3 regions of the Streptomyces sp. NPDC085944 genome follow, and region 1 is predicted to be linked to each of the others. Evidence: riboswitches for the same ligand, from Rfam matches in the RefSeq annotation. Region 1 holds a riboswitch; each other region holds the start of a gene.
What was found. Region 1 has a riboswitch for thiamine pyrophosphate ahead of thiC (phosphomethylpyrimidine synthase ThiC). Riboswitches for the same ligand answer to the same signal wherever they lie in the genome.
Positions count from the first base shown of each region.

Region 1 (6,959 bases):
GAGGCCCCTGGGCGGGGAGAGGGCCGACCCTGCGGCCTGTTCCCTCCCCGCGCTTGGGCGCTCAGTCCGCGATCGGCAGGTACACGCGGTTGCCCGCCTCCGCGAACTCCTTCGACTTCTGCGCCATGCCCTCCTCGATCTCCCCCCTGCTGCTCCCGTGCTCCCGGCGAATGTCCTGCGAGATCTTCATCGATCCGTGAATCGGTGCCCACACGCGGCCCCCAGGTTGCCGGCGCGAGCAGCGGAACCAGAATATTTACGCAGGTCAGCGTGGATTCCGAGCCCCACGGCTCAGGCTGCTCTGTGAGCGCAGGGCTCCCAACCTGCGGTGGTCATCGGGGCCGGACAGGCTCTCGTCCAAGGCCAGGAGCGACAGGAGTTGCACGGTACGTCCGGCCGAGGCTGCCGCCTCCAGCTTGTGATGGCCGTCGAGCAGAAAATGCGTCAGTCCCCAGTGCTCGTACTCGTCCGTCGCCTGGAGGCTCAACGCAGGCTGACAGAGATCCAACGTCGACACCGCGACTGCTGTCGGCACCACCCCCTGCCCCATCCACTCGACGTACTCCGCGCTCTCGGTCGTTCCAGAGTGGAGGGACCATCGGTACTACGAACTCATAGAGATGTGCGGTGTCGTCGATCACCGTCTCGAACGTGCGGCAATACGGCGTGCGGAGATGCTCCGGAAGACCCCAGAACTGATCGGGACCCCAGGTGGCCACTTGCTCATTGCTGAAGTAGTCGCCGTCCTGCCCTGGAGTCACCAGCCGTGGCTCGACACGAAGCAACAGTGGCAGGTAATTGCCTTCCGGCAGCAAGGAGCCGAAGGCACCCAGGATGCCATCGTCCAGATCTGAGACCTGTCCGGAGAGCAGATCTTGCATGCCTGCCAATGACAGCGTCTCGCTGGCGCCCTCAAGCCGCTGAAACAGGAACTGACACGTCCCACACCACGGCGAAAGCTCAAATGCGGGATTCCCGTCGAGCACCAGCAACCTGCGCCGCGGTGCCGACCCCAGTTCCTGGCGCTCTGTCTCGAACCGCAGCCTCGCTTCAGGCCCGGGAACTCCAAGCCTGCGCGGCTCGCCAACGATGTTCATCACGCCCACGACCTTACGAGCGGTGCGACCACGTACCAGAGGGGGGTTCTTCACCACGGAGCGCGGCTGGCCCTCCTTCGCGAGCACGGTGACGCTGCCCAGGGGGCTGGGGAGCGCCGTTCAAGGCAGACGCCGCCCCGCCACCCGGTTACTCACTCACTCAGTCCGCCAACGGCAGGTACACCCGGTTCCCACGCTCGGCGAACTCCTTCGACTTCTGGAGCATCCCCTCCGCGACCTCCTCAGCCGTCGCCCCCGCAGCCGCTGTACCGCCGAACTGCTCTGTGATGCTTTGACTAATCTTCATCGAGCAGAACTTGGGCCCGCACATGGAGCAGAAGTGGGCCGTCTTGGCGGGCTCGGCAGGCAGGGTCTCGTCGTGGAACTCCCGTGCCGTGTCCGGGTCGAGGGCCAGGTTGAACTGGTCCTCCCACCGGAATTCGAACCGGGCGTCCGACAGCGCGTCGTCCCACTCCTGTGCACCTGGATGGCCCTTGGCGAGGTCGGCGGCATGGGCGGCGATCTTGTAGGTGATGACGCCGGTCTTGACGTCGTCACGGTTGGGCAGGCCCAAGTGCTCCTTGGGCGTGACGTAGCAGAGCATGGCCGTGCCCCACCAGGCGATCATCGCGGCACCGATGCCGGAGGTGATGTGGTCGTACGCCGGCGCGACGTCCGTCGTCAGCGGACCGAGCGTATAGAACGGAGCTTCATCGCAGATCTCCTGCTGAAGGTCGATGTTCTCCTTGATCTTGTGCATCGGGACATGGCCCGGGCCCTCGATCATGGTCTGTACGTTGCAACGCTTGGCGATCCGGTTGAGTTCCCCGAGGGTGCGCAACTCGGCGAACTGGGCCTCGTCGTTGGCGTCCGCGATCGAGCCCGGGCGCAGGCCGTCGCCCAGGGAGTAGGTGACGTCGTAGGCGGCGAGGATCTCGCAGAGTTCCTCGAAGTTCTCGTACAGGAACGACTCCTTGTGGTGCGCCAGGCACCACGCCGCCATGATCGAGCCGCCGCGCGAGACGATCCCGGTCTTGCGGTTCGCGGTCAGCGGTACGTACGGCAGGCGCACGCCCGCGTGGACCGTCATGTAGTCCACTCCCTGCTCGGCCTGTTCGATCACGGTGTCCTTGTAGATCTCCCAGGTCAGTTCCTCGGCCCGGCCGTCGACCTTCTCGAGGGCCTGGTAGAGCGGCACGGTGCCGATGGGAACGGGGGAGTTGCGCAGCACCCACTCGCGCGTGGTGTGGATGTTGCGGCCGGTGGAGAGGTCCATGACCGTGTCGGCGCCCCACCGGGTCGCCCAGGTCATCTTGTCCACCTCCTCCTCGATGGAGGACGTCACCGCCGAGTTGCCGATGTTGGCGTTGACCTTCACCAGGAACCGCTTGCCGATGATCATCGGTTCGATCTCGGGGTGGTTCACGTTGGCGGGCAGGACGGCACGCCCCGCCGCGATCTCCTCGCGGACCACTTCCGGCGCGACGTTCTCCCGGACGGCCACGTACTCCATCTCCGGGGTGATCTCGCCCCGTCGCGCGTACGCGAGCTGCGTGACCGCGGTGCCGTTCCGGCCCCGGCGCGGCTGGCGCGGGCGGCCGGGGAAGACGGCGTCGAGGTTGCGCAGGCCGCCGCGCGGCGAGGTGTGCTTGATTCCGTCGTCCTCGGGACGGACGGGACGGCCCGCGTACTCCTCGGTGTCGCCGCGGGCGATGATCCAGTTCTCCCGCAGCGGGGCGAGACCCCTGCGGACATCGGTGTCGACGAGTGGATCGGTGTACGGGCCCGAGGTGTCGTACAGCGTGACCGACTGCCCGTTGGTGAGGTGCACCTGACGGACCGGCACCCGCAGATCGGGGCGTGAGCCCTCGACGTACGCCTTGTGCCAGCCGATGGACTTCCCGGCCTCCGTGGTCTGCGCGGCGTCCTCCTGGCCGGAGTTGCGGGTGGGATTGTGTGCGGAGTTCTGCGCGGAGGCAGGCGTGCGTGCGTCCTTGATGGTCATGAGACCTACTCCCTACGCCGGCATTACCCGGTAACAGGTTCGGCGGTCGACGCAGCGGCTTCCGTCCGACGGTGCTTCGTGGGTTACGTCACTCGACTTCGGTGACGTTTCCCGTGAAACATCGCTGGGACGGAGGTCAGCGCCCTCTCAGCCCGGTGCTCCGAGCTCCCGCGTGTACAAAGGTGCCTCCACGCTAGCGCCCCTCCGGGCGCGGTGACCAGAGGGCCCCCCTCGTTCTTGCGATGATCGGGCGGTGACCACACCGCAGCATCCCCCCTTTCCACCCCGCCGGCCCCGCCGCGGACCGAACGCCGAAGAAGGCGACGGCCGTGCGACCGGCGATGTCCCCGCCGTCGCTCATGGCGCGCCCGAGGGCAGACCCGAGACCGGTCACGGGCACGGGCCCGGTGCGGAGGGTGGCGGACAGGGTGCGGTCGGCGGGCACGGGCATGCGCACACCCACAGTCATGGCCCCGCGGCGCCCGTCTCCCGGCATCTGCGCAAGGTCATCGCCGCCGTCCTGATCCCCTTCGCCGCGGCCGTGGTGGTCGGGCTCGCGGTGCTGTGGCCGGGCGGTGCGCCTTCTCACGAACGCACGGGTGTCGGCTTCGACCGGCAGACACAGGAGGCCACCGTCACCAAGGTGGTCGCGCTCAGCTGCCAGTCGGTCAACGCCTCGGGCGGCATCCCGACCGGTGACACGTCCACCGCCGAGGGGTCCTCCGCGGTGCAGCAGTCGAAGGGGGAGTGCAGGCGGGCGACCATCCGCGTCGACACCGGCGACGACAAGGGCCGTACGTTCAACGAGATCGTGCAGCCGGACCAGTCACGGCAGTTGCACGAGGGGCAGAAGGTGGTGGTCGCCTACGAACCCTCGGCGCCCAAGGACCTGCAGTACTCGGTGACCGACATCAACCGCCGACTCCCCCTGGCCCTGCTCGCCGGCATCTTCGCCCTCGCCGTCGTGGTCGTCGGGCGACTGCGCGGTCTCATGGCGCTGGTCTCACTGGCCATCAGTTTCCTGCTGCTGAACTTCTTCATCCTTCCCGCGATCCTGCAGGGCTCCAACCCCCTGGTCGTGGCGGTGATCGGGTCCAGCGCCATCATGCTGATCGCGTTGTACCTGTGCCACGGCCTGTCGGCCCGCACCTCGGTGGCGGTGCTCGGCACCCTGATCTCGTTGCTGCTGATCGGCGTGCTCGGGTCGCTGTTCATCGGCTGGGCCGTGCTCACCGGCAACACGGACGACAACACCGGCCTCATCCACGGTTTGTACCCGTCCATCGACATGAGCGGCCTGCTGCTCGCCGGGGTCATCATCGGTTCACTCGGTGTCCTCGACGATGTGACGGTCACCCAGACCTCCGCCGTCTGGGAACTGCACGAGGCCAACCCGACGATGGGCTGGCGCGGCCTGTACCGCGCGGGCATCCGCATCGGCCGCGACCACATCGCCTCGGTCGTGAACACGCTCGTTCTCGCCTACGCGGGCGCCGCACTGCCCCTGCTGCTGCTGTTCTCGATCGCGCAGAGCGGGGTGGGGACGGTTGCCAACAGCGAACTGGTCGCCGAGGAGATCGTGCGAACGCTGGTCGGCTCGATCGGGTTGGTGGCCTCCGTGCCGGTCACCACGGCCCTCGCGGCCCTGGTGGTGTCGGCGGACCGGCCGGCCGTGGCCGCGGGGGCGGCAGCCGGTGCGGGGGCACCCGCACGCGGCGGGCGCGGCCGTCGCCGTAAGCGCTGACGCGCCCGGCGAAGCGTTACGCCACCGCTGCTTGTCTGCCGTAACGGTTCAGCCCGCGCTCTGTTCCTCGGCCAGGATGCGGTCCAGGGCTTCGTCGAGGTGGCTGTCGAAGTCGGCGAGCGCGCCCTCCTGGCCGAGGGGCACGAGCTTGTCGGTGCGGTCGAGGAAGGCCACGAGCGGCGCGGCCGAGGAGCGGAACAGTGCCTGGTCGCTGCCGACCTGAAGGCGGATCACCACCTCGGCCAAGGGCTCCGGATCGACCGGTGCGATGCGCACGTCTCCGTCGCCGCACGGCCGACCCACTCCGTCGACGAGCAACTCCCGGCCGAAGGCCCAGGTCACCGGCGCGTCTCCGGGCAGATGGAAGGTCAGTCGTACGGCGTAGGGATCACGTGTCTCGTACCGCAGCTCCACCGGGATGCGGAACGAGAGCTCCTCGGACACGAGAAAGCTCATCATGACCTCTGCCTGTACGGACTCGCCCATTCGCCTACCCCGTCATTCGCCGTCGACTGTCCGGGAATCAAACCTCTAACACTGGTGGCATCTTGCTCAACGTACACACCAGATCACAAGGAGTGAGTTTTCAGATACTGATAGAGAGCGCCAGTGAACCCAGACGCCGCCCCACCTCGGTCTGCAAACGCTGAGCCGCCGGAAGCAGTCGGTCCGCCTGGTGGAGGGGGAGCGAGATGGCCATCGTCGCGGCCGTGGTGCCGACGGTGATCGGAATGGCCGCGCAGACCGTGCCGAGCGCGTATTCCTGGCGCTCGACCACCGGCGTCATCCGGCGCATGCGCTCCAGTCGTTTCAACAGGCTGTGGCCGTCACGCAGCGTGTACGGCGTGAGCGGCCGCACCGGGTAGCGGTCCAGGTGATCACGGCGGGCGCCCTCGTCCAACTGGGACAGCAGGCACTGTCCGATGGCGTGCGCGTGCCCCGTCTCCCGGAAGTCCGCCCACTCCTCGACCGCCGGGTTGCCCGGAGTGTCGGAGACGCACATGACCTCGATCTCGCCGTCCCGGTACATGGCGTAGTACACCGGGACGCCGATCGCGTCGCGCCAGCGGGCCATGGTGTCGACCACCGTGCTGCGACGTTTCTGCTCGGCCCCGCTGCTGCTCAGCCGCTCGGCGGCCTCGCCGAGGAAGAACAGCCCCTTCTCCCGGCGCAGATACCCCTCGTGCACCAGCGTGCGCAGCAGGTGGTACGCCGTGGGCAGTGCCAGCCCCGTCTCGCGGGCCAGTTGTTTGGCCGGGGCGCCGTACTCGTGCTCGGCGACGCACTCGAGCAGGCGCATCGCCCGCTGCACGGAGCCGATCAGGGTGGCGGAGGGCGGCGGGTCGGCGGAGGAGGGCGTGGGGGAGGGCCGAGGCGTCGAGCAGGGCTGCACGGGAAGGGCGTGCAGGTGAGCGAATGCGGTGTCAGCCGTGGCCAAGGGTCACTCCCGGAACGCGAGGAGGCAACCCGTGCGGAGAACACGGGTGGGGGTGTACGCCGTGCACGGGGTCGCCCCCGCGTGGAGTTCCGGACTCTAACCGTCGGTCACCGCTCACCGAGGTCCCGTCCGGGAAAAGTCCCCCGCCCGAGGGAACCGGTGGTTCCTGTTACCCCCGCAGGTGTCCCACCTCGCTCACCAGTCGCTGCGCGACGACGAGCTCGACATGAACTTGCGTACGACGTAGATCAGTCCGCCGACGAGCGCGACGAAGACCAACAGCTTGAACAGCAGCCCGATCACGAACCCGACCACGCTGGCGATCAGCCCGCCGAACACGACCAGGGCGATGACCGGCACCGCGATCCACTTCACCCACCACGGCAGTCCCGTGAAGATCTCTCGCATCGCCCTTGCCCTCACCTTTCGGGGAACCCCGGCCAGTCCGGGAATCCTCTGATGTCCTGCACTCGATGCTAGAGCCGCGAGGGCCACGGCAGGGGCTTGGCATCCCTTGTCTCCCCCTGACCGATCCCCTAGGGAATCCCGGCTCCGGTCTCAGCTCTCCGGCGGAGAGAACACCACCAGAACCCGCAGGTCCTCGCTGATGTGATGGAACTTGTGGGCGACCCCGGCCGGCACGTAGACCACACTGCCGCGGGCGACCTGGGTGGT
Region 1 is NZ_JBFBJX010000012.1:48,977-55,935, forward strand. Features, by position in the region: partial or broken gene AB0P07_RS23475 (thiamine biosynthesis protein ThiC) at 62-193, opposite strand; gene thiC (phosphomethylpyrimidine synthase ThiC) at 1,258-3,102, opposite strand; TPP riboswitch at 3,095-3,284, opposite strand; gene AB0P07_RS23485 (YibE/F family protein) at 3,356-4,846, shown strand; gene AB0P07_RS23490 (SsgA family sporulation/cell division regulator) at 4,895-5,332, opposite strand; gene AB0P07_RS23495 (helix-turn-helix domain-containing protein) at 5,433-6,170, opposite strand; gene AB0P07_RS23500 (DUF5326 family protein) at 6,480-6,692, opposite strand; gene AB0P07_RS23505 (cupin domain-containing protein) at 6,843-6,959, opposite strand, start outside.

Region 2 (6,959 bases), on a different contig from region 1:
TGCTGGAAGAGGCCGGTGTCAGCCTGAAGCGCTTCTCGCGCATCAAGGTCGGCATCTGAGTCCGTACCGCGACGGACGTGCGACCCCGGTAGGGTCGACAGCAGTCGTCGGCGCCGTTCGCGTATGCGGTTGCGTACGCGCGCGTGGCGACGGACGACAGCAGATCTGACGAGGAGGCCATTGCCGCGTATGGGATGCGAAACCCGCCCCCGCCGGCAGTGGCCTTCTTCGTGTGTGTGACCCACGTAAAAGAGGCGAGATCTCCATGACCACCAAGGCCGAGAAGAGCGACGACGGCAAAGTACGCGGCCGCTTCATGCTGAAGCTGTCCGGAGAGGCCTTCTCCGGCGGTGGGGGCCTGGGCGTCGACCCCGACGTGGTGCACGCCATCGCCCGCGAGATCGCGGCCGTCGTCCGGGACGGCGCCCAGATCGCGATCGTCATCGGCGGCGGCAACTTCTTCCGCGGCGCCGAGCTGCAGGTGCGCGGCATGGACCGCGCCCGCTCCGACTACATGGGCATGCTCGGCACCGTGATGAACTGCCTGGCCCTCCAGGACTTCCTGGAGAAGGAGGGCGTCGACTGCCGCGTGCAGACCGCCATCACCATGGGCCAGGTCGCCGAGCCCTACATCCCGCTGCGCGCCGTGCGCCACCTGGAGAAGGGCCGCGTGGTCATCTTCGGCGCCGGTATGGGCATGCCCTACTTCTCCACCGACACCACCGCCGCGCAGCGCGCCCTCGAGATCGACGCCGAGGCGCTGCTCATGGGCAAGAACGGCGTGGACGGTGTCTACGACTCCGACCCGAAGACCAACCCGGACGCCGTGAAGTTCGACGCGCTCGGCTACGGCGAGGTCATCACCCGCGACCTGAAGGTCGCCGACGCCACGGCCGTCACCCTCTGCCGTGACAACAGCCTCCCGATCGTGGTCTTCGAGCTGTTGAAGGAGGGCAATATCGCCCGCGCCGTCAAGGGTGAGAAGATCGGCACGCTTGTGGGTGACCAGGGCAGCCGGGACTGACCGGAGAACACCCCCCGTCCGCGGACGCCACCTGTCCGGGGGACGGACGGGACGGGACCGGGCCGGGGGATGGACAATGTCCCGCCGGTCGGGAACCGTGCAGGAAGAACGCGACGCAGCCGGCCGCAGCTCCGACAGGGGACCGCAGCCGGGCCTACTCAAGACACGCAGGAGCAAGTGGTGATCGAAGAGACCCTCCTCGAGGCCGAGGAGAAGATGGAGAAGGCCGTCGTGGTCGCCAAGGAGGACTTCGCCGCGATCCGCACCGGCCGTGCGCACCCGGCGATGTTCAACAAGATCGTGGCCGACTACTACGGCGCGCCGACGCCGATCAACCAGATGGCCTCGTTCTCCGTGCCCGAGCCGCGCATGGCCGTGGTGACCCCCTTCGACAAGAGCGCCCTGCGCAACATCGAGCAGGCGATCCGCGACTCCGACCTGGGCGTCAACCCGAGCAACGACGGCAACATCATCCGAGTGGTGTTCCCCGAGCTGACCGAGGAGCGCCGCCGCGAGTACATCAAGGTCGCCAAGGGCAAGGGCGAGGACGCCAAGGTCTCGATCCGCTCCGTGCGCCGGAAGGCCAAGGACGGCATCGACAAGCTCATCAAGGACGGCGAGGTCGGCGAGGACGAGGGCCGTCGTGCCGAGAAGGAACTCGACGACACCACCGCCAAGTACGTCGCGCAGGTGGACGAGCTCCTGAAGCACAAGGAAGCTGAGCTGCTCGAGGTCTGATGAACGACTCTTCCTGGGGAGCGCCGCCACAAGCCGGGTACTGGGGGCCGTCCGACCAGGGACCCGTCCAGGGCGCCGCCCCGGCGGGTCCCGCGTACGATGCGCACTACGCGCAGCAGACTCGCCCCATGCCCATCGTGCCCGACGTACCCGAACACGGCGGAGACCAGGACGACGACCAGGGGACCGCTCGGCTGAGCGGTCCCTTGTTCCGGGACGAGCCGTTCCACGACCAGCCCGTTCGCGACGAGCCGTATCGCGACCCGAGCACGTCGGCGCAGCCGTATGCGGCGGTGCCGCGGAATCCGGAGCCCATGCCCGACGTCCCGCAGCCGGCGCAGCCCCAGCCGCCGCAGAAGAAGAGCGCGGGGCGTGACCTGGGGGCCGCGATAGGGGTCGGCGTCGGCCTCGGCGTGGTGATCATCGCGTCGCTGTTCGTCGTCAAGGAAGTCTTCGTCGGCGTGATCGCGGTCGCCGTCGTCGTGGGCCTGTGGGAGCTGACCAAGCGGCTGGAGGAGCGCAAGGGCATCAAGGCGCCCCTCGTGCCGCTCGCCGTCGGCGGCGCGGCGATGGTGGTCGCCGGTTACGCGCGCGGCGCCGAGGGGGCGTGGGTCGCCATGGCGCTGACGGCGCTCGCGGTCCTCGTCTGGCGGATGACCGAGCCGCCCGAGGGATACCTCAAAGACGTCACCGCAGGGCTGTTCGCCGCGTTCTACGTGCCGTTCCTGGCCACGTTCGTCGCCATGATGCTGATGGCCGACGACGGCGCCTGGCGCGTCCTCGTCTTCCTGATACTGACGGTCGTCAGCGACACCGGGGCCTACGCCGTCGGCTGGCGCTTCGGCAGGAAGAAGCTCGCCCCGCGCATCAGCCCGGGCAAGACCCGCGAGGGGCTGCTCGGTGCGGTGGCGTTCGCGATGGTGGCGGGCGCGCTGTGTATGCAGTTCCTGATCGACGACGGCACTTGGTGGCAGGGTCTCCTGATCGGCCTCGCGGTCGCCGTCAGCGCCACCCTGGGCGACCTCGGCGAGTCCATGATCAAGCGTGACCTCGGCATCAAGGACATGGGCACCCTCCTGCCGGGCCACGGCGGCATCATGGACCGGCTGGACTCCCTGCTGCCGACGGCACCGGTGGTGTGGCTGCTGCTGGTGATCTTCGTCGGGTCCGGGTGATCTGGTCGGTCCCCTCCCGCACGGTGGGTCTGATCTGCTGGTTCTTCGGAGAGGGACCCGTTGTCCACAGGGCGGCGGGTCCCTCTCCGTATGTCTGCCACACTGGTACAGCCATGCCTAAGCCCGGAGAACTCACATTCGTCGCGCCGCGCGGAGCCAAGAAGCCGCCGCGGCACCTTGCCGATCTCACGCCTGCCGAGCGCAAGGAGGCTGTCGCCGCGATCGGTGAGAAGCCGTTTCGCGCCAAGCAGCTCTCGCAGCACTACTTCGCGCGGTACGCGCACGCGCCCGAGCAGTGGACCGACATCCCCGCCGGTTCCCGCGAAGGGCTGCGGGAAGCGTTGCTGCCCGAGCTGATGACGGTCGTGCGGCACCTGTCCACCGACCAGGGGACCACGCGCAAGACGCTGTGGAAGCTGTTCGACGGGACGCTCGTCGAGTCCGTCCTCATGCGTTACCCGGACCGGGTGACCATGTGCATCAGCTCCCAGGCCGGCTGCGGGATGAACTGCCCGTTCTGCGCCACCGGCCAGGCCGGTCTCGACCGCAACCTGTCCACGGCCGAGATCGTGCACCAGATCGTGGACGGCATGCGGGCGCTCAGGGACGGCGAGGTTCCGGGAGGCCCCGCGCGGCTCAGCAACATCGTGTTCATGGGCATGGGCGAGCCCCTGGCCAACTACAACCGCGTCGTCGGCTCCATCCGTCGCCTCACCGACCCCGAGCCGGACGGTCTCGGGCTCTCCCAGCGCGGCATCACCGTCTCCACGGTCGGCCTGGTCCCGGCGATCCACCGTTTCGCCGACGAGGGCTTCAAGTGCCGCCTCGCCATCTCCCTGCACGCCCCCGACGACGAGCTGCGCGACACCCTCGTGCCCGTCAACACGCGGTGGAAGGTGCGCGAGGTGCTGGACGCCGGGTTCGAGTACGCGGCGAAGTCCGGGCGCCGGCTGTCCATCGAGTACGCCCTGATCCGCGACATCAACGACCAGGCCTGGCGCGGTGACCGTCTCGGGAGGCTGCTCAAGGGCAAGCCCGTGCACGTCAACCTGATCCCGCTCAACCCCACGCCCGGCAGCAAGTGGACCGCGTCCCGGCCCGAGGACGAGAAGGCGTTCGTGGAGGCGATCGCGGCGCACGGTGTGCCGGTGACGATCCGGGACACCCGCGGACAGGAGATCGACGGGGCGTGTGGTCAGCTCGCCGCGAGCGAGCGGTAACCTGACCGGCGGAAGTACGTCAGCACAGTCACATCTTCATATTCCGACAGGGGAGCGCCACAGCGCTGAGAGTGCGGCACCGGCCGCAGACCCTCCGAACCTGGCCCAGGTCATTCTGGGTAGGGAGATCGGTCACCACTCGAGCTGTTGCGCCCTGCCCGGGACCCTCGCCAGGGGTCCCGGGCGGGGCCGCGTCTTCTCCTGGTCACCCAGGAGGAATTCAGTGAGCATCACCAAGAAGGTCAGTGTCCTGGCCGTCGGCCTCGGCATGGTCGGCACCCTGGCCGCCTGCGGATCGTCGTCCGACGGCGCCGGCAGCGGCTCCGGCGGCGCCAAGACCGTGACCCTGGTCAGCCACGACTCGTGGGCCGCGTCGAAGGACGTCGTCGCCGCCTTCGAGAAGGAGTCCGGCTACAAGGTCAAGGTCCTCAAGGACGGCGACGCCGGGCAGGCCGTCAACAAGGCCGTCCTGACCAAGGACAACCCGCAGGGCGACGTCTTCTTCGGTGTCGACAACACCTTGCTGTCCCGCGCCCTCGACAACGGCCTGTTCCAGCCGTACGAGGCCAAGGGCTCGGACCGGGTCCGGCCCGAGTACCGGACCGACCAGGACAAGCACCGGGTCACGCCCATCGACACGGGCGACATCTGCGTCAACTACGACAAGGCCTGGTTCAGCGAGCACAGGCTGACCCCGCCCAAGTCCTTCGACGACCTCGTCAAGCCCGAGTACAAGGACCTGCTCGTCACCGAGAACGCGGGCAGCTCCTCGCCGGGTCTCGGGTTCCTGCTCGGCACCGCCGCCCAGTACGGCGACGAAGGCTGGGAGGGCTACTGGAAGAAGCTGCGGGCCAACGGCGTCAAGGTCGTCGACAGCTGGGAGCAGGCGTACAACGAGGAGTTCTCCGGCTCGGCGGGCGGCAAGAAGGCCAAGGGCGACCGGCCCCTCGTCGTCTCCTACGCCTCCTCCCCGCCCGCCGAGGTCGTCTACGCCGATCCGCAGCCGGACACCGCCCCCACCGGCGTCGCTCACGGCACCTGCTTCCGGCAGGTCGAGTACGCGGGCCTGCTCAGCAACGCCAAGAACCCCGAGGGCGGCAAGGCGCTCCTCGACTTCCTGCTGAGCAAGTCCTTCCAGGAGGACATGCCGCTGAACATGTTCGTCTACCCGGTGCGGGAGGACGCGCGGGTCCCCGAGGCGTTCTCGAAGTTCGGGCCGCAGGCGAAGGACCCGCAGACCCTCGACCCGGCGAAGATCGCCGACAACCGCGACCAGTGGGTCAAGTCGTGGACCTCGCTCGTACTGAAGTGAGCCACCCGGGCAAGCAGGCGGGTACCGCGCGCGGGAGCGCGGCGCGGCTCGGCCTCATGGCCGTGCCCGTCGCGTTCTTCGCGGTGTTCTTCGCCTACCCTGTCGCCGCCATCGTCGCGCGCGGTCTCAAGGTCGACGGGGTCTGGCGGCTCGGCCGGATCGGGGACGTGCTCGCGCAGTCCGACGTGCGGCACGTCCTGTGGTTCACCACCTGGCAGGCGCTGGCGTCCACCGCGCTCACGCTGCTGATCGCGCTGCCCGGCGCGTACGTCTTCGCCCGCTTCGACTTCCCCGGCAAACAGGTGCTGAGGGCCGTGGTGACGGTGCCGTTCGTGCTGCCGACGGTCGTCGTCGGCACGGCCTTCCTGGCGCTGGTCGGGCGCGGCGGGCTGCTCGACGAGCTGTGGGGCCTGCGCCTGGACACCACGGTGTGGGCGATCCTGCTCGCGCACGTCTTCTTCAACTACGCCGTCGTCGTCCGCACCGTCGGCGGCCTGTGGGCGCAGCTCGACCCGCGGCAGGAGGAGGCCGCGCGGATGCTGGGTGCTTCGCGGCTGCGGGCCTGGCGGCAGGTGACGCTGCCCGCGCTGGCGCCCGCCGTGGCCGCCGCCGCGCTGATGGTCTTCCTGTTCACCTTCACCTCCTTCGGTGTCGTCCAGATCCTCGGCGGCCCCACCTTCTCCACCCTCGAAGTGGAGATCTACCGCCAGACCTCCCAGGTCTTCGACCTGTCCACGGCCGCCGTGCTGACGCTGATCCAGTTCGCGGCCGTCGCCGCCGTCCTCGCCGTGCACGCCTGGACGGTACGGCGCCGCGAGAGCGCCCTCCGGCTGGTCGACGCGGCCACGACCGCGCGTCGGCCGCGCGGAGCCGGGCAGTGGGCGCTGCTGGCCGGGGTCCTGGGCGTCGTCGCCGTCCTGCTGGTGCTGCCGCTCGCGGTGCTGGTCCAGCGGTCACTGGGCGCCTCCGGGTTCGGCTACTACCGCGCGCTGACCCGGGAGGACGGCGGCACCTTCCTCGTCCCGCCGATCGAGGCGATCGGCAACTCCCTGCAGTACGCCGCCGACGCGACCGTCATCGCCGTGGTGATCGGCGCGCTGGCCGCGTCCGCGCTCGCCCGGCGCGACGCGGGCCGCTTCGTGCGAGGATTCGACGCCCTGCTGATGCTGCCGCTCGGGGTGTCGGCGGTGACGGTCGGCTTCGGTTTCCTCATCGCGCTGGACGAACCCCCGCTGGACCTCAGATCGTCCTGGATCCTGGTGCCGCTCGCGCAGGCGCTGGTGGGCGTCCCCTTCGTCGTACGCACCATGCTGCCGGTCCTGCGGGCGGTGGACGGCCGGCAGCGGGAGGCTGCGGCGGTGCTGGGCGCGTCGCCGTGGCGGGTGTGGCGCGAGGTGGACCTGCCGATGGCGCGGAGGGCGCTGCTGGTCGCGGCCGGGTTCGCCTTCGCCGTGTCGCTCGGCGAGTTCGGGGCGACCGTCTTCATCGCA
Region 2 is NZ_JBFBJX010000005.1:336,269-343,227, forward strand. Features, by position in the region: gene tsf (translation elongation factor Ts) at 1-59, shown strand, start outside; gene pyrH (UMP kinase) at 266-1,024, shown strand; gene frr (ribosome recycling factor) at 1,205-1,762, shown strand; gene AB0P07_RS12545 (phosphatidate cytidylyltransferase) at 1,762-2,937, shown strand; gene rlmN (23S rRNA (adenine(2503)-C(2))-methyltransferase RlmN) at 3,051-4,157, shown strand; TPP riboswitch at 4,196-4,301, shown strand; gene AB0P07_RS12555 (thiamine ABC transporter substrate-binding protein) at 4,381-5,469, shown strand; gene AB0P07_RS12560 (iron ABC transporter permease) at 5,526-6,959, shown strand, end outside.
Region 2: it holds a riboswitch for thiamine pyrophosphate, as region 1 does, so the genes downstream of both, AB0P07_RS12555 (thiamine ABC transporter substrate-binding protein) here and thiC (phosphomethylpyrimidine synthase ThiC) in region 1, are expected to answer to the same signal.

Region 3 (6,959 bases), on a different contig from region 1:
CCAGCAGCCGCGCGCAGAACTCCGTGGCGAACTCGATGCCGATCGAGCGTACCGCCGCGGGATCGTCCTTGACTGCGAGGATCCGCTCTTTCAGCTCCGCGGGGAACGAGGCGTTGCTGAGCTTCGGCAACCTCTCCAGCATCTTCACACTCGTCACCGGCATGACCTCCGGGATGACCGGGGTCGCGCAGCCGGCCGCGGCGACCCGGTCGCGCAGCCGGAGGTAGGACTCGGGCTGGAAGAACATCTGGGTGATCGCGTAGTCGGCGCCCGCCCGGCACTTGTCGACGAAGTGCGCGACGTCCGTGTCCCAGTCGGCGGAGCGCGGGTGCATCTCGGGGAAGGCGGCGACGCCGACGCAGAAGTCGCCCGACTCCTTGATGAGCCGGACCAGTTCGGCGGCGTACGTCAGGCCCTCGGGGTGCGCGATCCAGTCGGCGGTCGGGTCGCCGGGCGGGTCGCCCCGCACGGCGAGCATGTTGCGGATCCCGGCGTCGGCGTACTGGCCGATGATGTTGCGCAGTTCGGCGACGGAGTGGTCGACGGCGGTGAGGTGGGCCACCGGGGTCAGGGTGGTGTCGGCGACGATCTGCTCGGTCTCCCGGACCGTGCCCGCGCGCGTGGAGCCGCCGGCGCCGTAGGTCACGGAGACGAAGTCCGGGGCCACGGCCTCGACCCGCCGCAGCGCGCTCCACAGGTTCTTCTCGCCCTTGGGCGTCTTCGGCGCCGAGAACTCGAACGAGTACGTCGTCTTACCGGTGGCGAGGATGTCACGCACCGTACGGGCGCGATCAGTCCTCGTGCTTGCGGTTCCGAGGGCCATACCGGCAGGTTAGCCAGGGCGCGGCGGTCCCCCAACCGGATGGGCGACATTTGTCCATATTGTCGAGTTGTTGTCCACCTTTTGGACACCCGGCTCCGCTCGCGGCTCCGCGGGGCTACTCCCCTGCCGGGACCTGCCGCAGCCGCTTGGCGAACTCGGCCGCCGCCGCGCCGGGGTCGTCGGCGCCGGTGATCGCGCGGACGACTACCACGCGCCGGGCGCCCGACTCCAGCACCTCGTCGAGGTTGCCGAGGTCGATGCCGCCGATGGCGAACCAGGGGCGGTCGGTACCCAGCGCCGCCGTGTACCTGACCAGGTCGAGGCCGGGGGCGTGGCGGCCGGGCTTGGTGGGGGTCGGCCAGCACGGTCCGGTGCAGAAGTAGTCCACGCCGTCCTGGACGGCGGCGGCGGCCGCCTCGGACTCGGCGTGCGTGGAACGGCCGATCAGGACGTCGCCGCCGAGGATCGCGCGGGCTGCGGGCACCGGCAGGTCGCCCTGGCCGAGGTGCAGCACGTCGGCGCCGGCGGCGTGCGCGACGTCCGCGCGGTCGTTGACCGCGAGGAGCCTGCCGTGGCGGGCGCAGGCGTCGGCGAACACCTTCAGGTGCTCCAGTTCCTCGGCCGCCTCCATCTCCTTGTCCCGCAACTGGACGATGTCGACCCCGGCGGCGAGCACGGCGTCCAGGAACTCGGGCAGGTCGCCCTGGCTCCGGCGGGCGTCCGTGCACAGGTAGAGCCGGGCGTCGGCGAGCCGGGCGCGGGCGGTGGTCGGGGCGGCGGTGTCGGGCATGTGGGTGTCCCCCCGGTTCGGTGGCGGCGGGCCCGGGACCGGGCCGCGCGATTCTGGCATACGGCCGCGGACCGGGCCTCTCCCGGGCCGCGGTCCGCGGCTCGTACGCCGGGCGGTGTGGCGGATCAGCCGTGCGACGGATCAGCGAGGTCTCGGATCAGAGCGAAGTCACGGATCGGCGAGTCGCGGATCCGTCGCGATCACGCGGTGTGACGGGCCGGCGCCGTGGCGGTCAGACGGCGAGCGCCTGGGCGCGGCGCTTCACCTCCGTACCGCGGTTCTCGGCCAGGGCCTGGGCGGGGGTGCCGGGCAGGCTCGGGTCGGGCGTGAAGAGCCACTCCAGCATCTCCTCGGCCGTGAAGCCGTCGTCCCGCAGCAGCGTCAGGGTCCCGGCCAGGCCCTTGACGACCTTGTCCTCGTCGATGAAGACCGCCGGGACGTGCAGCGCGCGGTTCTCACCGCGGCGGACGGCGATGAGCTGGCCTTCCTTGATCAGCTGGCGTACCCGGGTCACCTCGACGCCGAGCTTCTCGGCGATGTCGGGGACGGTGAGCCAGGCAGGCACGAGAGCATCGGTCTTTGCGTCAATCTCGGTCACGCCCCCAGCCTGCCACCTGGCACTGACAGTCGGAAACCGGACCGCGCCGGGCTACGCCGACGCGGCCGTCGCCGCCTTCAGCGGCCTCGCCGGGTCGGCCAGCAGGTCCGGGTCCATCGTCGTGCCGGCCTGGATCAGTCGTTTGCCCTGTGCCAGGTCACGAGGGCGCCCCACGGCCAGCAGGGCGGCCAGACGGCCCTCGCGCAGCCAGCAGACCGTCCAGGCCGGGCTCGCCGGGTCGCCGCGCCACAGGGTGGTGTCGGCGGCCCTGTGGTGACCGGCGTACTGGACGAAGCGGCCGAACTGCTCGGACCAGAAGTACGGCACCGGGTCGTAGGCCGCCGGCTCCTCGCCCCCCGGGGCGCCGGCGATGTCGGCGGCGACCGTGCGCGGGCCCTGGAGTGCGTTGTCCCAGTGGTGCACCAGGAGCCGCTCGCCGTAGCGGGCGGAGGGGAAGGAGGCGCAGTCGCCGACCGCGTGGACGTCCGGCGCGGACGTGCGCAGGCGGTCGTCGGCCAGCACCTCGCCGTGCGCGCCGAGCGCGATGCCGGAGCCCGCCAGCCAGCCGGTGGCCGGGCGCGCGCCGATGCCGACGACGACCGCGTCGGCCGGCAGCCGGGTGCCGTCGTCGAGGACTACACGGGCGGACTCGCCCGGACCGCCGGGTTCGACGCGCTCCACGCGCGCGCGGGTGCGCAGTTCGGCGCCCGCCTCGGCGTACCAGTCGGTCATCGGCGCGGCGACCTCGGCGGGCAGCGCGTCGGCCAGCGGCCGGTCGGCGGCCTCCACGACGGTCACCGCGCAGCCCGCCTCGCGCGCCGCGGTGGCGAACTCGGCGCCGATCCAGCCCGCGCCGACGACAACGACGTCGTGCCGGCGCGCGAGCACCGGGCGCAGCCGCTCGGCGTCGTCCAGGGTGCGCAGCAGGTGCACGCCGGGCACGCCCTCGGTGCCGGGGAGGCGGACGGGTTCGGCGCCGGTGGCGAGGACGAGGGAGTCGTAGGGCACGGGCCCCCCGGAGGTGTCCAGGACGTGGGCGCCGGGCCGGACGCCCAGGGCCTCGCAGCCCAGCCGGAGGGTGATGCCGAGCGCCTCGAAGTCGACGTCGAAGGCGGAGCCCTCGGCGGTGCCCAGCAGGACGGCCTTGGACAGCGGGGGCCGGTCGTACGGTTGGTGCGGCTCCGCGCCGACGAGGGTCACCGGGCCGGTGAAGCCCTGTTCCCGCAGGGCGACCGCGGTCTGCACGCCCGCCATCCCGGCGCCCACCACGACCACCCGGCGCTCCGCGTCCGCCGCCGGTCCCTGTCCCCGCTCCCGCGTCTGCTCACTCACCCGATCACCATAGACACCCGCCGTTCCGCCGGTCGGTGCGCCTGCCCGGCGAGCGGGCAGCCGCGCGGATCGGCGGCCCACGGGGTCCTGCGCCGTCGGGGCGGCTCCCTTACCCGGGCGACGCGCCGCGGGCTAGGGTGGCCGACGCAAGGCACTCGCGGGAGCCCGGACGCACCGGGCTGAGAGGGAGGCTGGCGGCCTCCGACCGTACGAACCTGATCCGGGTCATGCCGGCGAAGGGAGGGGCTGGACGCCCATGTCGTCTCCACCACACACGCCTCCACACACACCCCGAAACCCCCGTACACCGGACGTGCTCGTCGTCGGCGGCGGGATCGTCGGGCTGGTCACGGCCTGGCGGGCCGCGCAGCGCGGGTTGGTCACGGCCCTGGTGGACCCCGAACCGGGCGGCGGCGCGGCCCAGGTGGCGGCCGGGATGCTGGCCGCCGTCACGGAGCTGCACTACGGCGAGGAGACGCTGCTCGCGCTGAACCTCGCCTCGGCCCGCCGCTACCCGGAGTTCGCGGCCGAGCTGTCCGAGGCGACCGGCCAGGACCTCGGGTACCGCCGCTGCGGCACGCTCGCCGTCGCGCTGGACGCCGACGACCGCGCCCACCTGCGTGAGCTGCACGCGCTCCAGCAGCGCTCCGGCCTGGAGTCGGAGTGGCTGTCGGGGCGCGAGTGCCGACGCCTGGAGCCGATGCTCGCGCCGGGCGTGCGCGGGGGGCTCCGAGTGGACGGCGACCACCAGATCGACCCCCGCCGCCTCGCCCACGCGCTGGTGACCGCCTGCGAGCGGGCGGGCGTGGTCTTCCACCGGGTGTGGGCCGAGCGGCTCACCGTCGGGCGCGGGGACCGGGCCACGGGTGTCGTCACCGCCGACGGCACGGCACTGGAGGCGGGGCAGGTGGTGCTGGCCGGGGGCAGCCTCAGCGGGCGGCTCGCGGGCGTGCCGGAGGCCGTACTGCCGCCGGTGCGGCCCGTGAAGGGGCAGGTGCTGCGGCTGACGATGCCGAGCACGCACGGACCGCTGCTGAACCGGACGGTGCGCGCCGTGGTGCGCGGCCACCACGTCTACCTGGTGCCCCGGGAGAGCGGCGAGCTGGTCGTCGGAGCCACCAGCGAGGAGCTGGGCTGGGACACCACGGTCACCGCGGGCGGCGTCTACGAGCTGCTGCGCGACGCGCACGAGCTGGTCCCCGGCATCACGGAGCTGCCCCTGACGGAGACCCGCGCGGGGTTGCGCCCCGGCTCCCCGGACAACGCCCCGCTGCTCGGCCCGACCGCCCTGGACGGCCTGCTGCTGGCCACCGGCCACTACCGCAACGGCGTGCTGCTCACTCCCGTCACCGGCGACGTCATGGCGCACGCCCTGACCACGGGAAGTCTGCCGGAGGAGGGGCGCCCCTTCACGCCCCGCCGCTTCGACGCCGCTCCCGCGCTTCCCCCACTCCCGCACCTCTCGGAGCAGTCCGCATGAACATCTCCGTCAACGGCGAGCCGCGCGAGGTGGCTCCCGGTACGGCCCTGGACGCGCTGGTGGGCACGCTCACCGCGGCACCGTCCGGAGTGGCCGCCGCCCTGAACGAAACCGTCGTCCCGCGCGCGCAGTGGTCCGCCACCGCCCTGGCCGACGGCGACCGTGTCGAGGTCCTCACCGCCGTCCAAGGAGGCTGACCATGGCTGACGATCCCTTTGTCCTCGGCGGTACGTCGTACGGGTCCCGCCTGATCATGGGTACGGGCGGAGCGCCCAGCCTGGACGTGCTGGAGCGCGCGCTGGTCGCCTCCGGGACGGAGCTGACCACCGTCGCGATGCGCCGGGTGAACGCCTCGGTGCACGGGTCGGTGCTGTCCGTGCTGGAGCGGCTCGGCATCCGGGTGCTGCCGAACACGGCCGGCTGCTTCACGGCCGGGGAGGCGGTGCTGACCGCGCGGCTGGCACGCGAGGCGCTCGGCACGGACCTGGTCAAGCTGGAGGTCATCGCCGACGAGCGCACCCTGCTGCCGGACCCGGTCGAGCTGCTGGACGCGGCGGAGACGCTGGTCGACGACGGCTTCACGGTGCTGCCGTACACCAACGACGACCCGGTGCTCGCGCGGAAGCTGGAGGATGTCGGCTGCGCGGCGATCATGCCGCTGGGCTCGCCGATCGGCTCCGGGCTCGGGATCCGCAATCCGCACAACTTCCAGCTGATCGTGGAGCACGCGCGCGTGCCGGTGATCCTGGACGCGGGGGCCGGTACGGCGTCGGACGTGGCGCTGGCGATGGAGCTGGGGTGCGCGGGCGTGATGCTGGCCTCGGCGGTGACGCGGGCGCAGGAGCCGGTCCTGATGGCGGAGGGGATGCGGTACGCCGTGGAGGCGGGACGGCTGGCCCGGCGGGCGGGGCGGATTCCGCGGCGGCATTTCGCCGAGGCGTCGTCTCCTGCGGAGGGCTTGGCGGTGCTGGACCCGGAGCGGCCCGCTTTTTAGGCACCGGCGTCGTGCTACCCGGGGGTGGGTGCGCAGCCCGGCGCCGCGGGCTGCCGCTGCGCCCACCCGTGCCGCCCTGGGGGTACCTCCCAGGCCGTTCAGGCACTGGGGGAGGCACGACTGCCCGCAGCTGGGTGCGTTACGTCACAGCTGCGCTTCAGTACCGCCCCGGATTCGGGCAGCGGCGCGGGGTGTCGGTGTCGGCTCGTAGACTCACTTGCGTGGACACGACCCTTCAGGACCCTCTCGTCGGGCAGGTGCTCGACGGCCGGTACCGCGTCGAGGCGCGGATCGCGGTCGGCGGGATGGCCACGGTCTACCGGGCCGTGGACACCCGCCTGGACCGCGTGCTCGCGCTGAAGGTGATGCACCCGACGCTCGCGACCGACGCCACCTTCGTCGAGCGGTTCATCCGCGAGGCCAAGTCGGTGGCGCGGCTCGACCACCCCAATGTCGTCCAGGTCTTCGACCAGGGGGCCGAGGGGGCGTACGTCTACCTGGCGATGGAGTACATCGCGGGCTGCACCCTGCGGGACGTGCTGCGCGAGCGCGGGGCGCTCCGGCCGCGGGCCGCGCTGGACATCCTGGAGCCGGTCCTCGCCGCGCTCGGTGCCGCGCACCGGGCGGGGTTCGTGCACCGGGACATGAAGCCGGAGAACGTGCTCATAGGAGACGACGGCCGGGTCAAGGTCGCCGACTTCGGCCTGGTCCGCGCCGTGAACACCGTCACCAGCACCACCGGCGCCGTCCTCGGCACCGTCTCCTACCTGGCGCCCGAGCAGATCGAGCACGGCACGGCCGATCCCAGGGTCGACGTGTACGCGTGCGGTGTCGTGCTGTACGAGATGCTGACCGGCGCCAAACCGCACGACGGGGACTCGCCCGCGGCGGTGCTCTACAAGCATCTCCACGAGGACGTGCCGCCGCCGTCGGCCGCCGTGC
Region 3 is NZ_JBFBJX010000007.1:68,463-75,421, reverse strand. Features, by position in the region: gene metF (methylenetetrahydrofolate reductase [NAD(P)H]) at 1-823, opposite strand, end outside; gene thiE (thiamine phosphate synthase) at 939-1,613, opposite strand; gene AB0P07_RS15740 (Rv2175c family DNA-binding protein) at 1,846-2,211, opposite strand; gene AB0P07_RS15735 (FAD-dependent oxidoreductase) at 2,263-3,543, opposite strand; TPP riboswitch at 3,691-3,802, shown strand; gene thiO (glycine oxidase ThiO) at 3,800-5,023, shown strand; gene thiS (sulfur carrier protein ThiS) at 5,020-5,220, shown strand; gene AB0P07_RS15720 (thiazole synthase) at 5,223-6,017, shown strand; gene pknB (Stk1 family PASTA domain-containing Ser/Thr kinase) at 6,239-6,959, shown strand, end outside.
Region 3: it holds a riboswitch for thiamine pyrophosphate, as region 1 does, so the genes downstream of both, thiO (glycine oxidase ThiO) here and thiC (phosphomethylpyrimidine synthase ThiC) in region 1, are expected to answer to the same signal.